2 regions of the Mycobacterium spongiae genome follow, and region 2 is predicted to be linked to the other one. Evidence: predicted binding sites of a transcription regulator. Region 2 holds the regulator's gene; the other holds the start of a gene.
The links. The regulator LexA, encoded in region 2, represses DNA repair genes until DNA is damaged. The targets are predictions, from matches to a motif close to CGAACANNTGTTCG.

Region 1 (5,470 bases), 120 kb from region 2:
GCGGTTGCGACTCACGGGTGCCACCGGCTCGTCGTGTGGACCACGGTCCCGCCACCGCCGGTCGGGTACAGGTGCCATGTGCGCCAGCGCCAGCCGGTCCCGTCGGGTTGGGCGGCAAGCGCGGTCAACGCGGCGTCATCGCCGGGGAACGTGCCGCCGAGCCAGCCGGGTTCGTGGTCGCACCGCTCGCGCAGATGGTGCGCCAGCCGCCGAAACGCCGCTTCGGTGCGTGCCTCGGTGTGAGATTCAAGGTGGTAGCCGGGCGCGTCGGTGCGTTCGGGCAGATCGCCGCCATGACTGCGCGCCGTACAGGAAACCTCCTCGGAGAAGTGGCCGTCGACGGCGACCACGTGCGAGGCGCCGAGGACTCCGAGAAACAGAGCGCTGCCGTTGGGGTGGCGCAGTCGATAACTGGCCAGCGGACGCGGCGTGGGCGCGTTGAGGGCGAGGCCGAGCACCGCTCCCGATATGTCCGCCGGAGCTACGGCGAGCTGATGAAGTGGCACCGACGCGGTCCTATGCCGAGGCCGGGGGTGCGGGGTAGACCGTGAGCTCGCCGGCTAGCACGGACTTGCCGATCGATATCTCCCACGGCATGGTGGGCGCCCAACGTTCGAATCCAAGCAGTGCGGTCTCGTCGGCATTGGCGTAGTCGACGTAGTCCATGTCGCCGCCGGCGGGTAGGCCCGTGGTGCCTTCGGTGGTATATCCGGCGCGACCGCGTTCTGATTCCCGAAAAGTGACGCCGTCGATCACGTGCTCGCCGCCGGGCTGTATCGCAAGATCCGTGCGTTTGGTCCACATCGCGAGTTCAAGGCGCCCCTCGTCCTCTTCGACGCTGAACCAGATCGGCTCGTCCCCGCCTTCCAGCAGATGCTCCCACCACACGAACGGGCCTTCGCGAAAGGTGACCGATCCACGAACGACGTAGTCGATCCCGCCGTAGCTGACAATCGCGCCGGGACCGAGTTGGCGCGGTCCGAACTGCGGCATCGCGTTGAAGGAGAGCGGATCCTGCCGCTGGCTTCGTCTGTCTGGTCTGTCCGAGGTTCTTGGCCGCCGGCTCGCCTTGATGAGAACAACGATGGCGGCGATGAAGAGCGCTATGGCGAGCATCACCAGCAGACTTCCCATGCGTACCTTTCCGTACCGCGCACGGCATAGAGATGGCGCGGTTTAACGTAACAGCTTTCGGGGGACCGCTGTCACGACGGTGGTCGGAGTCTGGGGTCCTACGCGGAGGCTGGGGGCGCGGGGTAGACGGTGACTTCGCCGGGCTGCACCGATCTGCCGGTCGATATCTCCCATGGCATAGTCGGTGCCCAGCGCTCGAACGAGAGCAGCGCGGTCTCGTCGTCGTCGGAGTAGTCGACATAGTCCATCTCGCCGCCCGGCGGCAGGCCCGTCGTACCTTCGGTGCTGTACTCGGCAGTGCCGCGATCGGCTTCCCGGTACACGACGCCGTTGACCCCGTGCATGCCGCCAGGTTCCAGTTCGAGATCCGTGCGCTTGATCCAGATGGCGAGTTCAGGCCCGCCGTCGTCGTCCTCGACGCTGAACCAGATCGGCTGGTCGCCGCCTTCCAAGAGGTGCTCCCACCAGACGAATGAGCCCTCGCGGAAGGTGACCGACCCGCGCACCACGTAGTCCACTCCGCCGTAGCTGACGATCGCACCGGGACCCAGATGGCTTGGCCCGAACTGGGGCATCGAGCTCGGTGACCGCGGGTTCTCGCGCTTGCGTGGCTGGGTGGGTGACTTGGGCTGTCGCAGCCCCTTCCGCAGGACCATGATCGACGCGATGTACAGGGCCACGGCGGCCACGACCAGCAGTGTTCCCACGCAAGCCTTCCGGGCCCGGGCATCAACCAGTATGGGTTTCACGGTAGCAATCCGGCCCGGGCCGGCTAGCGTGTCCTGCGCTCGCATGTCGGTGCGAGCCACTACTGTATCGAACAGTTGTTCGCAACAGAGCGGGGAGAGCAGGCAGTGCGGGTATTGGGTGTTGATCCCGGGTTGACCAGATGCGGGCTGTCGCTGGTGGAGAGCGGGCGAGGTCGGCAGCTCACTGCGCTGGACGTCGATGTGGTGCGTACCCCGTCAGACGCCCCAGTGGCGCAGCGATTGCTGGTCATCAGCGATGCGGTTGAGCACTGGTTGGACACCCATCTCCCGGAGGTGGTGGCCATCGAGCGGGTGTTCTCCCAGTTGAACGTGACGACGGTGATGGGCACCGCCCAGGCGGGCGGAGTCGTTGCCCTCGCGGCGGCTAAGCGCGATATCGACGTGCATTTCCACACCCCCAGCGAGGTCAAGGCGGCCGTTACCGGCAACGGTGCCGCCGACAAGGCGCAGGTCACCGCGATGGTCACCAGAATTCTTGCGCTGCAAGCCAAACCGACGCCGCCTGACGCTGCCGACGCGCTGGCTCTGGCGATCTGCCACTGCTGGCGGGCGCCGATGATCGCCCGGATGGCCAAAGCGGAAGCGCTCGCCGCGCAGCAGCGCCGCAGCTACGTGGCCAAGCTGAAGGCCGCTCGATGATCGCCGCGGTCCGGGGCGAGGTGCTCGAGGTGGCGCTCGATCATGTGGTGATCGAGGCAGCGGGCGTCGGCTACCGGGTCAACGCGACGCCATCGACGCTGGCGACGTTGCAGGTGGGGACCCAGGCCCGGCTTATCACCGCGATGATCGTGCGCGAGGACTCGATGACGTTGTACGGGTTCCCCGATGGCGAGACGCGCGACCTATTTCTGACGCTGCTGTCGGTCTCCGGCGTCGGGCCTCGGCTGGCGATGGCGGCACTGGCCGTGCACGACGCCGCGGCGTTACGGCAGGCGCTGGCGGACGGAAACGTCGCGGCACTGACCCGAGTGCCCGGCATCGGTAAGCGCGGTGCCGACAGAATGGTGCTGGAGCTGCGCGACAAGGTGGTCCCCTCCGGTGTGTCACCCGCCGGGGGCGTAGCGCCCGTCAACGGTCATGCAGTGCGCAGCCCCGTGGTGGAAGCGCTGGTGGGCCTCGGATTTGCGGCCAAACAGGCCGAGGAGGCCACGGACAAGGTGCTGGCCGGAGACCATGACGCGACGAAATCGAGTGCGTTGCGTGCCGCCCTGTCGCTGCTGGGCAAGACCCGATGAGCTCGGAGGAGCCCTCAGACCGGGATGTGTCCCCGGCGCTGACTGTGGGCGAGGGCGACATCGACGTCAGCCTGCGGCCGCGTTCGTTGCGCGAGTTCATCGGCCAGGCGCGGGTGCGCGAACAGCTTCAGCTGGTCATCGAGGGAGCCAAGAACCGCGGCAGCACACCGGATCACATTCTGTTGTCCGGTCCGCCGGGGCTGGGCAAGACGTCGCTGGCGATGATCATCGCCGCCGAGCTCGGGTCCTCGCTGCGTGTGACCTCCGGCCCCGCGCTGGAACGCGCGGGCGACCTGGCCGCGATGTTGTCCAATCTGGTCGAGCACGACGTGCTGTTCATCGATGAAATCCACCGGATCGCCCGGCCCGCCGAGGAGATGCTTTACCTGGCGATGGAGGATTTCCGGGTGGACGTGGTTGTCGGCAAAGGGCCTGGGGCAACATCGATTCCGCTTGATGTCGCGCCCTTTACCCTGGTGGGCGCGACCACCCGCTCGGGCGCGCTGACCGGCCCGTTGCGCGACCGGTTCGGCTTCACCGCGCACATGGATTTCTACGAGCCCGCCGAGCTGGAGCGGGTACTGGCTCGTTCCGCCGGAATTCTGGGCATCGCGTTGGGTGCTGAGGCCGGTGCCGAGATCGCCCGGCGCTCGCGGGGAACGCCCCGCATCGCCAACCGGCTGCTGCGCCGGGTCCGGGATTTCGCCGAGGTGCGCGCCGACGGCATCATTACCTGCGATGTCGCCAAATCCGCGCTAGAGGTCTACGACGTCGACGAGTTCGGCCTGGACCGGCTGGACCGGGCGGTGCTGTCGGCGCTGACCCGCAATTTCGGCGGCGGTCCGGTCGGGGTTTCCACGCTGGCAGTGGCGGTCGGGGAGGAAGCCGCCACCGTCGAAGAGGTGTGCGAGCCGTTCCTGGTCCGCGCGGGCATGGTCGCCCGCACCCCGCGCGGCCGAGTCGCCACCGCGCTGGCGTGGACACACCTGGGCATGACCCCGCCGGCTGGGGTTAGTCAGCCGGGGTTGTTCGAGTAGCCGGCGGGGTAGCGCTGCCAGCTATGACGATCCGTTCGCCCCGCTAGGGCCATAGAGTGTTCCACCGGTGCCTCCGGTGCCGCCGTTGATGCCGTTGCCACCGTTACCGCCGGCACCGAAGAGTGTTGGTTGGAAGGCGCCGTCGGTGGTTATCCCGACGTTTCCGCCGTCGCCGCCGTCGGCAGCAAAGGCACCGGCACCGGCATTGCCGCCGTCTCCGCCGAGTGAGATGCCGAGGCCGGCGCCAGCGTTGCCGCCGGCGCCACCATTGCCGCCCGTGCCGACGATAGACTCGCCCCCGGTGCCGCCGGCGCCCCCGCCAGCTAAACCGGACAAGGCCAAACCTTCGCCGCCATCACCGCCGGCGCCGCCGGTGGTGGTGCCGAAGCCGCCGAGACCGCCGTCGCCTCCAAGGCCCATACCGCTGAGTGCAGCGCCGACGCCGCCCGCGCCGCCGGCGCCGCCGGTGTCCCCGGAGCCACCCGTGCCGCCGACACCGCCACTTGCCAACACGAACGAAGAGCCCACGCCGCCGGTACCGCCGTCACCGCCGATGCCGCCGCCACCGGTCGCTGCGCCGCCGGTACCACCGGCGCCAGCCGCAGCGGCGAGCCAGCCGCCGCCTACTCCGCCGGCACCTCCGGCGCCGCCTTGGGCTCCGCCAGTTCCACCTGTGCCGCCATCACCGCCGACACCCAAGAGCAAACTGCTTGCTTGGCCGCCGGCACCTCCGGCGCCGCCTTCGGTTGTGCCCGTTCCGCCCGTGCCGCCGTCACCGCCGCCGGCCAAGATTGGACTGAATCCGTTGCCGCCGGCGCCGCCAGTGCCGCCGGTCACGCCCGACCCGCCGACCCCGCCGTCGCCGGCGATGCCCCAGGGCAGGCCGTTGGCGTTTCCGCCGGCCCCGCCGGCGCCGCCGGTTGCCAGGGCCGAGCTGCCGCCGGCGCCGCCCTGGCCGCCGAAGCCGAAGAATGGGGATGCGCCACCGGCCCCACCAATACCACCTGTCTCGCCGGCGCCCATCACCGATCCGCCGACGCCGCCACTGCCGCCGTTGCCGAACAGCCATCCGCCGCGGCCGCCGGCCCCGCCAGCCCCGCCGGCAAAGCCGCTCCCGCCGGCCCCGCCGTTGCCGAACAGGCCGGCCTCGCCGCCGGCACCGCCGTTGGCGGTGGCCCCACTCGTGAAGCTAAAGCCGTCACCGCCGCTGCCGAACAAGAACCCACCGGCACCGCCGTTGGGGCTTGCCGCCGTCCCGTTGGCGCCATTGCCGATCAACGGACGGCCGAACAAG
Region 2 (5,470 bases):
GGCAGAGCGTTGAGTTCGCGGATACGGCTTGTTACCTCGCGAACCGGCGCGTCTGGGGCCACCCGAGCCGCCACGTCGCGAAGGGACTCCCCGGCCTCGACGCGCACGACGGCAAGTCTGTCCGGCATGTCAGCACCCGAATCGGCCGAGCCGCCGTTGACCAGGTCCCCGAAATGCGCCACGAGCCCGAGCCAGACGGTGATCAGCGCGGCAAGCAGCGCCAACGCCAGCGTCGTTGCTGGCGAGACGGGGCGCCGACGGTGAGCTGCGGCCGACATCCCCACACCGGTGCCCCGGTAGCACAACGGCGGACCCTCGGGGCGAGACGGGCTGGGCCGGCGCGATCGGTCCACCCGCGCCCTGCCAACCGACGGCGGACCAGCCGGCCTGTTGAAGGGCCCGCGCGGCCTCGCGGTAGACGGCGCGCCAGCGTGGATGAGTGTCATTCCTGTTCCTCCAGCCTTCTCTCAGCCTTCTCTAGCTTCTCTGGGTGGGGCGTTTCTCGCTCGTACGTTCGACAGCGTAATCGCTCGTGTGTTCGATACCCGAACATTTGATCGATGCGTGTCGCCTGCGCGAAACGCTAGACCACGCCACCGACAGATCTGCCCGACCGACAAACCGCCGGGATTGCCGACCGGTCACCAGCAGCAGTCCCGCGACACGCCAGCTCGAACACATGTTTGATTCTTGGGCTGGTTCCAGCTACATTCGGGGCCATGAGCGACAGCAACGACACCCGGGTTGGCGAGCGATCGGGCGGGGGAACGATGGGCACAGTCGTCAGCGGCGCCACTGGCTCGGATACCGGCCTGCGTTCCATGGACTCGGCGCTCACCGAGCGTCAACGCACCATTCTCGACGTCATCCGGACTTCGGTCACGACACGCGGATACCCGCCGAGCATCCGGGAAATCGGCGATGCGGTCGGCCTCACCTCAACGTCCTCAGTGGCGCATCAGCTCCGCACCCTCGAGCGCAAAGGATATCTGCGCCGGGACCCGAACCGCCCGCGCGCGGTGGACGTGCGCGGTGCTGACGACGGCGCTACAGCGCCAGCCACCGAGGTGGCGGGCTCCGACGCGTTACCAGAACCCACCTTTGTCCCCGTCCTCGGACGCATCGCCGCCGGCGGTCCGATCCTTGCCGAGGAAGCCGTCGAAGATGTTTTCCCGTTGCCGCGTGAGTTGGTTGGCGAGGGCACGCTGTTCCTACTCAAGGTAGTCGGTGACTCGATGGTCGAAGCGGCGATTTGCGACGGAGACTGGGTGGTAGTGCGGCAGCAAAACGTCGCAGACAACGGTGACATCGTCGCCGCGATGCTTGACGGCGAGGCCACCGTCAAGACGTTTAAGCGCGCGGGCGGTCAAGTGTGGCTGATGCCGCACAATCCGGCCTTCGATCCGATCCCCGGCAATGACGCCACCGTGCTGGGCAAAGTCGTCACCGTGATCCGCAAGGTATAGCGCGCGCGAAAACCCCACCCATGGCCCCGGGGCCGAGTTCTAGTCCGCTCGCGTGAACCCGTTCGCTTGTGCGGCTTCTTCGCTAGAGAACCAGATTTCGGCGCGCGTGTTCCCGTACAGCGCATCGCTGGGCAGGTAATACAGGCCGAAACGGGCGCTGGCCTTGATGGGATATCCGTCCGGCGCCTGGTATGGATCCTCAAGGGGCAAGTGTAATGTCGGGCGCACGGCCGGACTCGGCCTGGGCGGCCCGGCGGACGCTGTAATCCCTTCCGCGCGAACCCGGTACGGGTCCGAGGCAGATTCTGCGGTCGCCCGCCGGGCTTCCCCTGCATAGGCGTCGTGATCCACCGCCGCATGTCGCCCGATTCGCTCGTCGGGGCTCGAGTCAGCCTCCTGAGGTGAGGCGGTGCCGGCGGCGTCGGCGGCCGAACTCGCTACGTAGGCGCCCCCAAAAACGGCATCCCGAACGCGGGCATCCGGAACCTCTGTTTCGGTAGCGAAGGTTTCCGGAGCCACGGTTTCCGGAACGACGGGCTCAGGAACCGCTTCCTCCGAAGCACCAGACAGATCGGCGTATGAGACGACGGGTGTGGGCGTAGTGTCTACAAAGTCGGGGTCTTCATCCTCAATCCCCTCAACGCCCTCAGGCCCTTCAAGACCCTCAAATCCATAGCCTTCGTCGGCGCCAAACATGTCGTCGTCGCCGTACGCTTCGCCCCTGGCGGCAAGCTCGGCCACACCGGCAGCCGCCGCCTCACCGCGCGGCCAACTGATCGGCGACACGGGTCCGGCCTCTGGCGCCAGATGCTCCGACGGGTGTTGCTCACCGAACGAGAATTGCTCGGAGCCGAAGTCGAGATCGTCGGGCGGCCAACGTCCCTCGGCGGTGGCGTCGTACCCGGCGTCCGGGTCCTGATCGAGCTCGTAATCACCGGAATCGTCGCCCGAGTGACGCCGGCGCAGACCCACCACCAGCAGTACGAGCAACGCGATCACGAGCACCGCCAGCACGGCCGCGATCACCCACCACCAATGCCAGGTGAACTTTGTGCCTTCCGGGGGGGCCTCCGAGGTGCTTGGCTGGTTCTGCCCCGGGACCTGCAATCCGGACAGCAGCGGGGCCAAGTTCGCGGGGTCGGTGGCATACGTGTTATCCGCACGGTTCCACGAGATCGTGCCGCCGGAGAACTGCTGCGAGACAACGTCGCCATCCACGGCCTGGTCGGCGACCGGCGCACCGAGCTGGCCTACGGGACCGCGGAGCTTGTCCCACGCGGCCTTCATAGCTCCCCGTACGACGAAGGCGCCGTGGTCCGGCGTCCAGAAGATCACGGGTTTGTCGGCCGCGGAGAACGTGACGATTCTGCTGGCCGGAGCGATACCGCCGTCGGACTCGTTAGCGATCGGGAAACCCAGGTCGCTGCCTACCGGCCCACCCAGCGACTCGTATTTCGCCAGGATGTCGCCTTCGACGGCGTTGGCGCCGGTCGCCGGGCTGAAGAAGACCTTGCCGCCAACGAAATCCTGAACGATCCCGTCACCGCCAATCGGATACTGCTCCCCTTTCTTCGCGCCGAGCGGCCCTGCGGCTCCCCCGGCGGCACGCCAGGCCATGTTGATGGCGGCGGTGGGATCGACTGGCACGTCCACGTCGCCGAGCTGGTCAGCAAGGACCGCCGGAACGGTAGTGAACTCCTTGCTCTGCCTGTTCCACGAGACCTCACCCCCGCTGAACTTCTGGGAGATGACTTCGCCGTCGTAGGTTTCATCACCGATCGGGACACCGAGAACTCCCCCCGAGCTGCCGAGTGCGTCCCACGCGGCATTGAGCGGCCCGCGCACAACGAAGGCGCCGTGCACGGCAGTCCAGAAAATCACTGGGTTGTCGCTGGCCGAAAACGTGCTCACCCGGCTGTCGGGTCCGGCCAGGCCGGGAACTTCGTCGATGGTCGGGAATCCCAGATCGCTGTCGGCGGGTCCGCCCAGCGACTCGTATTTGTCCAGGACCTCGCCATAAAGGAATCTGGCACCGGTGGCCTCGCTGAAGAACATCTTGCCGCCGTCGAAGTCGAGGGCGAAGCCGTTGCCAACGGGGTAGACGTCGCCTTCCCTGGCACCAAGTAGGGAAGTCTCGCCGCCTGCCTGCTCCCACGCAGCCATGATTGCCGCTTCGGCGTCACCTATCGGAGAAGCTACCGCGGCGGGCGCCAGCAACACGGCAGCCACCACGGTGGTCGCCAAGCCGATCAGCGCGCGCGCAATTAGCTTGCTCACTTGACCTCTCTGTCCATTCACAGAGCCTCCCAGCCCATGACCTACCCACTCGCGAGGCGGTGAACCCCACCGAGGACACCGCTGCGCTACGGTTCGTATTGTCGCAGGACTCGCACAACTTTGCTCTAGCGAACAACATTTGCGAAGTAAATCCGCAAATGTTACGAAAACGGATACCCAGCTGATGTCGAAATGATGCGATGCCGCGCCAGTACTGCCAGCAACCGCGCTGCGCCCAGGCAATGTTTGGCTTGGTTTGACTTGCGGTGCCGAAAAGCGCCGACCCGCATGTTGCCTGAGAGGAAACCCAGCTGAAATGGGTGCTTCCGGACTCCTCTGGGCCCTCACCGTCATGATGATCGGCGGCTTGATGTCGATCGACTACGTCGTGCACGTACGCCGGGCGCGGGTGCCCACGTTGCGTCAGGCGGTTGTCCAGTCCACAACCTTTGTGAGTATCGGGGTCCTGTTCGGCATCGGTGTACTCATCTTCGGCGGCCCTTCGTTGGCGGTCGAGTATTACGCCTGCTACCTGACCGATGAGGCCCTGTCAGTCGACAACTTGTTCGTATTTCTGGTCATTATCAGCAGCTTCGGCGTTCCCCGCTTCGCGCAGCAAAAGGTGCTGCTATTCGGTATCGCGTTCGCGCTCGTCACGCGCACCGGTTTCATTTTCATCGGCGCTGCGCTCATCAAGAACTTCCACTCGGCGTTCTATCTGTTCAGCCTGGTGTTGCTCGTCATGGCAGTCAAACTCGCCAAACCCGCAGCGCGAGAAGGCCGCCCCGCCGACCCTCTCAACAGGTTTGTCAAGAAGTCGGTCCTCGCCCGGATCGCCGACCGGTTCTTGCGGACCTCCCCCAACTACCGTGGCGACCGATTGTTCACCGTCGAGAACGGCAAACGGATGCTGACCCCGATGTTGCTGGTCATGATGACCGTCGGCGGCACCGACCTACTATTTGCGTTCGACTCGATTCCCGCACTCTTCGGGCTCACCCAGAACGTCTATCTGGTATTCACCGCGACCGCGTTCTCGCTGCTAGGCCTGCGCCAGCTGTACTTCCTGATAGACGGGCTGCTCGATCGGCTGGTTTTTCTGCGCTATGGACTGGCCGTGATTCTTGGCTTCATCGGCGTGAAACTGGCGCTGGAGGCACTACACGACAACAAGCTCCCGTTCATCAACAGCGGCAACCCGGTCCCGATCGCCAAAGTGAGCACCCCCCAATCGTTGGCGGTCATCATCATCGTCCTAACGATCACGACGCTTGCGTCGCTCGGCTCGGCGCGCGGGCGAGCACGGACCGCCATCAGGAGGGCTCGCCGGTATGCAACCGAATACCTCGATGTGCACGACTCAACGGATCCTGCCGAACGCAACAAGCTATTCGCCGCTCTCGTCATCGCTGAACGCCAGGTCAATGCACTGCCAACGAAATACCGCCCACCGGCGGGAGCACAAGACGACGTGATGGTGCTGCTGCGGCGGGCTCACGCAGTGCGCGACGCGCATCGGTGACCCCGAAAGCAAGCGTGTTAAACACCCAAGCTACGCCCGATGATCTCCTTCATGATCTCGGTCGTACCGCCGTAGATCGTCTGCACCCGCGAATCGAGATAGGCACGGGCAACCGGGTATTCACGCATGTACCCGTACCCACCGTGCAGCTGCAGACAGCGGTCGTTCAGATGGACCTGCTTCTCGGTGGCGTACCACTTGGCCA

Region 1: a site for LexA is predicted at 1,952-1,965, ahead of ruvC (crossover junction endodeoxyribonuclease RuvC). Genes of this name have one in related genera too.

The regions. Positions count from the first base shown of each region.
Region 1 covers NZ_CP046600.1:2,083,500-2,088,969, forward strand. Annotated here, with positions in the region: gene F6B93_RS08650 (DUF4247 domain-containing protein) at 1-15, opposite strand, end outside; gene F6B93_RS08655 (DUF2617 family protein) at 12-506, opposite strand; gene F6B93_RS08660 (DUF4178 domain-containing protein) at 517-1,134, opposite strand; gene F6B93_RS08665 (DUF4178 domain-containing protein) at 1,233-1,841, opposite strand; gene ruvC (crossover junction endodeoxyribonuclease RuvC) at 1,989-2,543, shown strand; gene ruvA (Holliday junction branch migration protein RuvA) at 2,540-3,139, shown strand; gene ruvB (Holliday junction branch migration DNA helicase RuvB) at 3,136-4,176, shown strand; gene F6B93_RS08685 (PE family protein) at 4,198-5,470, opposite strand, start outside.
Region 2 covers NZ_CP046600.1:1,960,341-1,965,810, reverse strand. Annotated here, with positions in the region: gene F6B93_RS08070 (LysM peptidoglycan-binding domain-containing protein) at 1-446, opposite strand, end outside; gene lexA (transcriptional repressor LexA) at 720-1,466, shown strand; gene F6B93_RS08060 (LGFP repeat-containing protein) at 1,506-3,764, opposite strand; gene F6B93_RS08055 (TerC/Alx family metal homeostasis membrane protein) at 4,060-5,265, shown strand; gene F6B93_RS08050 (acyl-CoA dehydrogenase family protein) at 5,283-5,470, opposite strand, start outside.